2 regions of the Salmonella sp. FC25216 genome follow, and region 1 is predicted to be linked to the other one. Evidence: predicted binding sites of a transcription regulator. Region 1 holds the regulator's gene; the other holds the start of a gene.
The links. Region 1 encodes sigma-54, which starts transcription at its own class of promoters, with help from an activator protein. Its sites were predicted from a motif close to GTTGGCACANNTTTCGCTNT; they were not measured.

Region 1 (3,148 bases):
CCCAGGGCACGATTAAGATCAACGCCGATAAAGTCGTTGTTACCCGCCCTGGCGGCGAGCAAGGGAAAGAGGTGATCGACGGTTACGGCAATCCGGCCACCTTCTACCAGATGCAGGACAACGGTAAACCGGTGAAAGGCCACGCTTCACATATGCATTACGAACTGGCAAAAGATTTTGTGGTGCTGACCGGCAACGCTTATCTGGAACAGCTTGACAGCAACATTACTGGCGACAAAATCACCTATTTGGTGAAAGAGCAGAAAATGCAGGCCTTCAGCGAGAAAGGCAAACGCGTCACCACCGTTCTGGTGCCGTCGCAGTTGCAAGACAAAAACAAAGGCCAGACTCCGGCGCAAAAGAAGAGTAACTAATTCGTTATGGCAACATTAACTGCAAAGAATCTGGCGAAGGCCTATAAAGGCCGTCGCGTAGTGGAAGATGTCAGTCTGACCGTTAACTCCGGGGAGATTGTCGGTCTGCTCGGTCCAAACGGCGCAGGTAAAACCACCACCTTTTATATGGTCGTCGGTATCGTGCCGCGTGACGCGGGCAATATCATCATTGATGATGAAGATATCAGTCTGCTGCCGCTGCACGCGCGCGCGCGCCGCGGTATCGGCTATTTGCCGCAGGAAGCCTCTATTTTCCGCCGTCTCAGCGTATTTGATAACCTGATGGCGGTACTGCAAATTCGTGACGATTTGACCGCAGAACAGCGAGAAGACCGCGCCAACGAGCTGATGGAAGAGTTTCATATTGAGCATCTGCGCGACAGCATGGGACAGGCGCTGTCCGGTGGTGAACGCCGTCGTGTAGAAATTGCCCGCGCGTTGGCCGCTAATCCCAAATTTATCCTGCTGGATGAACCCTTTGCCGGCGTTGACCCGATTTCCGTTATCGACATCAAACGCATTATCGAACATCTGCGCGATAGCGGGCTCGGGGTGCTGATCACCGACCATAATGTCCGTGAGACGCTGGCAGTCTGTGAACGCGCCTATATCGTAAGCCAGGGCCACCTTATCGCCCACGGTACGCCGACAGAAATCCTGCAAGACGAACACGTTAAGCGTGTATATCTTGGGGAAGACTTCAGACTCTGATAGGGTAGAGGGCTATGCTGCTCTAGCGGGAGAAAACGACTCTGAATATGAAGCAAGGTTTGCAACTCAGGCTTAGCCAACAACTGGCGATGACGCCTCAGCTACAACAGGCCATCCGTCTGTTGCAGTTGTCTACGCTGGAACTTCAGCAGGAACTCCAGCAAGCGCTGGAAAATAACCCGCTGCTTGAGCAAACCGATCTTCATGACGAAATCGACACTCAGCAACCTCAGGATGACGATCCTCTCGATACCGCAGATGCGCTCGAACAGAAAGAGATGCCGGAAGAGCTGCCGCTTGACGCCAGTTGGGATGAAATTTACACCGCCGGGACGCCATCCGGCCCCAGCGGCGATTATATCGATGATGAACTGCCCGTCTATCAGGGCGAAACGACGCAGTCGTTGCAGGATTATCTGATGTGGCAGGTTGAGCTAACGCCCTTCTCGGACACCGATCGCGCCATTGCGACATCCATTGTCGATGCGGTAGATGATACCGGTTATCTCACCGTATCCCTGGATGAAATTCGCGAAAGCATGGGCGATGAAGAGGTAGATCTTGATGAAGTCGAAGCCGTCCTGAAGCGTATTCAGCGTTTTGATCCGGTGGGCGTTGCGGCGAAAGATCTTCGCGACTGTCTGCTGATCCAGCTTTCACAATTCGACAAATCCACGCCGTGGCTGGAAGAGGCGCGGCTCATTATCTGCGATCACCTTGATCTGCTGGCCAACCACGATTTCCGCACGTTGATGCGCGTTACCCGACTGAAAGAAGAGGTACTGAAAGAGGCGGTAAACCTGATTCAGTCGCTCGATCCCAGACCCGGTCAGTCGATCCAGACCGGCGAGCCGGAGTACGTTATCCCGGATGTGCTGGTACGCAAGCATAACGGCCGCTGGACGGTGGAGCTTAATAGCGACAGTATTCCCCGTTTACAGATTAACCAGCACTATGCCGCCATGTGCAACAGCGCGCGCAACGATACCGACAGCCAGTTCATCCGCAGTAATTTACAGGATGCGAAGTGGCTGATAAAAAGCCTTGAAAGCCGCAACGACACGCTGCTGCGTGTCAGTCGCTGCATCGTCGAGCAACAGCAAGCCTTTTTTGAACAGGGCGAAGAATATATGAAACCGATGGTACTGGCGGATATCGCCCAGGCCGTCGAGATGCACGAATCCACCATATCCCGCGTGACCACGCAGAAGTATCTGCACAGCCCGCGCGGTATTTTTGAACTCAAATATTTCTTTTCCAGCCACGTCAATACCGAAGGCGGAGGCGAAGCCTCTTCCACCGCGATTCGCGCGCTGGTGAAGAAGTTAATTGCGGCGGAAAACCCCGCGAAACCGCTGAGCGACAGCAAGTTAACCTCTCTGCTGTCAGAACAGGGTATCATGGTGGCGCGCCGCACTGTTGCGAAGTACCGAGAGTCTTTATCCATTCCGCCGTCAAACCAACGCAAACAGCTGGTTTGACCCAACCGATAAGGAAGACACTATGCAGCTCAATATCACCGGACATAACGTCGAAATTACTGAAGCCCTGCGTGAATTTGTGACGACGAAATTCGCCAAACTTGAACAGTATTTTGAGCGGATTAATCAGGTATACGTGGTGTTGAAAGTGGAGAAGGTCACGCACATCTCGGATGCGACGCTACACGTTAACGGCGGCGAAATTCACGCCAGCGCGGAAGGCCAGGATATGTATGCCGCCATTGACGGCTTGATTGATAAACTGGCAAGGCAGTTAACCAGGCATAAAGATAAACTGAAACAACACTAATTGTCCGGGCAGTTAGCCAGTGCAGGACGGCCTGTTGTGTGACACAACGGGCCATTTGTACAGTTAGCGCTCCGAACCTGGCCATCAACCTGACAGGACAGGTTCTTAGGTGAAATTATGATAAATAACGATACGACTCTACAACTGAGCAGTGTACTTAACCAGGAGTGTACGCGTAGCGGCGTTCATTGTCAGAGTAAGAAACGCGCGCTGGAAATCATCAGCGAACTGGCGGCAAAACAGCTCAGTTT
Region 2 (3,148 bases), 510 kb from region 1:
CGGGCACAGGAAGTTATCCGGCACGTCGCTCCACGGCGTACCCGGCGCGACATCCTGCAATGGTTCACCCAGCGCAGGGTCGTAAATCCACTGGCATACGCTGCATTGCATTTTAGGGCCGAGGTCTGCGGCGGCGCAGGCTGTGATTTCTTCGGCTGGCGTGGTTTTCTGCGTGGTTTCCGGCAGCGGAGCAAGCGCCCACTGACGCGCGATGTCGCGACCGTGCTGACGGCACAACTCCAGCGCATCCAGATCCGGACGCCATTTCGTTTTCAGACTCAGGGACATTTCAAAACCGGCATCCTGTAAGCGCGTGGACAGTCGATCCACCGCGCCGCCGCTCCAGCCATGAGAACCGAAGGCGCTGGCGCGTTTGTTGCGAAAGCGCAGACCAGTCATCTCTTCCACCAGACCAGCGATTTTCGGCATCATCACGTTGTTCATGGTAGAAGTGCCGACCAGCACGCCTTTCGAACGGAACACGTTGGTCAGAATTTCATTTTTATCGCTGCGGGCGACGTTAAAGATTTTGACCGCCACGTTCGGGTCCACTTCGTTGATACCCTGCGCGATGGCATCCGCCATCATGCGAGTATTGTTCGACATGGTGTCGTAGAAAATAGTGATACGATCTTCCTGATAATCTGCCGCCCATTTCAGATACAGCTCCACGATTTGCATTGGGTTGTCGCGCCATACCACGCCGTGTGAGGTCGCAATCATGTCCACCGGCAGGTTGAAGCCGAGGATTTCGGTAATTTTTGGCGTTACCAGACGGCTGAACGGCGTCAGGATATTGGCATAGTAGCGCTGGCATTGTTCAAACAGTTCGGTCTGGTCAACTTCGTCGTTGAACAGGCGTTCGTCGCAGTAGTGCTGGCCGAAGGCGTCGTTACTGAACAGCACCGCGTCGCCAGTCATATAGGTCATCATGCTGTCCGGCCAGTGCAGCATCGGCGTTTCTACGAAGATTAACTGCTTGCCGTTGCCGATATCCAGCGTATCGCCGGTTTTCACCACCTTAAAATTCCATTCCGGGTGATGGTGATGGCCGTTGATAGAATCAATGGCGTTGGCGGTACAGTAGATAGGCGCGTCCGGGATCTGCGCCATCAGTTCGGTCAGTGCGCCCGCATGGTCTTCTTCGGCATGGTTAATGATGATGTAGTCGATGTCCGCGAGGTCGATTTCACTGCGCAGATTTTGCACAAACTCACGGCTAAACTTATGATCGACGGTATCGATCAGCACATTCTTTTCTTCACGAATGAGATAGCTGTTATAGCTGCTGCCGCGCAGCGTTTTGTATTCGGTTCCGTGAAAATCACGGACTTCCCAGTCGCGCTGGCCAACCCAATGAATATTATTTTTAACCAGAATAGACATAACCACCTCAATTCATTCAACGTTTGCAAAAAGTGTTTTGCTTATTGCAGGTAGTGTGCCAACTTTTCATCTAATTGATTTATATGAAATTATAATGATTTTATATTTTTGATGTAGTCAAAAAGACTATAAATAGTACTGTCAATATGACACTATGTATTGTCAAAATGACAATGAGGTAGCCATGAGTTTTTCCGTGGAGGTATTGGCGGGCATCGCCATTGAGTTACAACGCGGCATTGGGCATCAGGATCGTTTTCAGCGGCTGATTACTACGCTGCGTCAGGTGCTGGCGTGCGACGCCTCGGCGCTGTTGCGTTATGAATCACGACAATTTATTCCACTGGCGATTGACGGCCTGGCGCAGGACGTTCTCGGCAGACGTTTTACCCTGGAAGGGCATCCACGCCTGGAGGCCATCGCCCGTGCGGGGGACGTGGTGCGTTTTCCGGCCGATAGCGATTTGCCCGATCCGTATGACGGGTTGATTCCCGGACAGGAAAGCCTGAAAGTCCACGCCTGTGTTGGTCTGCCGTTGTTTGCCGGACAGAACCTCATCGGCGCGCTGACCCTTGATGCCATGACGCCGGAGCAGTTCGAGGTATTCAGCGATGAAGAGCTGCGGCTTATCGCCGCGCTGACCGCCGGGGCATTGAGTAATGCGCTATTGATTGAACAACTGGAAAGCCAGAACATACTGCCGGGGGCGTCTGACGCGTTCGAACCGAGAAAAGAGACGCACATGATCGGCCTGTCGCCTGCGATGATGCAGTTGAAAAAAGAGATCGAGATTGTGGCGAGCTCCGATCTTAACGTGTTGATCGGGGGGGAAACGGGGACCGGTAAAGAGCTGGTGGCGAAAGCTATTCATCAGGGCTCCCCCAGAGCGGTCAATCCGCTGATCTATCTCAACTGCGCCGCGCTGCCGGAAAGTGTGGCGGAAAGCGAGCTGTTTGGCCATGTAAAAGGCGCATTTACCGGCGCCATCAGCCACCGTAGCGGAAAGTTCGAAATGGCCAACAGGGGTACGCTGTTTCTGGATGAGATTGGCGAACTGTCGCTGGCGCTACAGGCCAAGCTACTGCGCGTATTGCAGTATGGCGATATTCAACGCGTCGGCGACGATCGCAGCCTGCGCGTGGATGTGCGGGTGTTGGCGGCGACCAACCGAGACCTGCGAGAGGAGGTGCTGGCGGGGCGTTTTCGCGCTGACCTGTTCCATCGCCTGAGCGTTTTCCCGCTCTTTGTGCCGCCGCTGCGCGAGCGCGGCGATGATGTGGTGTTACTGGCGGGCTATTTTTGCGAGCAGTGCCGACTGCGGCTGGGGCTGTCCCGTGTGGTGCTGAGTCCCGGCGCGCGCCGTCATTTGCTCAACTATGGCTGGCCAGGCAACGTTCGGGAGCTGGAACATGCCATTCACCGTGCGGTCGTGCTGGCGAGAGCGACCCTGGCAGGGGGGGAGGTGGTACTGGAGGCGCAGCATTTTGCCTTGTCAGATGACGTTTTACCCACGCCGCCTGCGGAAAGCGATCTGGCGCTGCCGACCTGCCGCAATTTGCGTGAATCGACGGAGAACTTCCAGCGAGAGATGATTCGCCAGGCGCTGGCGCAAAATAATCACAATTGGGCGGCCAGCGCGCGGGCGCTGGAAACCGACGTCGCCAACCTGCACCGGCTGGCGAAGCGTCTGGGACTGAAGGATTAGAGAATGCCTGCCTGGTAAAAATCCTGCAGGTTAATGGCGCCGGTGAGTTTACCGTTT

Region 2: norV (anaerobic nitric oxide reductase flavorubredoxin) is a predicted target of sigma-54. The motif match lies at 1,430-1,449, and genes of this name have one in related genera.

What each region holds. Positions count from the first base shown of each region.
Region 1 covers NZ_JBDGON010000003.1:524,584-527,731, forward strand. Annotated here, with positions in the region: gene lptA (lipopolysaccharide ABC transporter substrate-binding protein LptA) at 1-374, shown strand, start outside; gene lptB (LPS export ABC transporter ATP-binding protein) at 381-1,106, shown strand; gene rpoN (RNA polymerase factor sigma-54) at 1,154-2,587, shown strand; gene hpf (ribosome hibernation promoting factor) at 2,610-2,897, shown strand; gene ptsN (PTS IIA-like nitrogen regulatory protein PtsN) at 3,015-3,148, shown strand, end outside.
Region 2 covers NZ_JBDGON010000003.1:12,887-16,034, reverse strand. Annotated here, with positions in the region: gene norV (anaerobic nitric oxide reductase flavorubredoxin) at 1-1,386, opposite strand, end outside; gene norR (nitric oxide reductase transcriptional regulator NorR) at 1,571-3,091, shown strand; gene gutQ (arabinose-5-phosphate isomerase GutQ) at 3,088-3,148, opposite strand, start outside.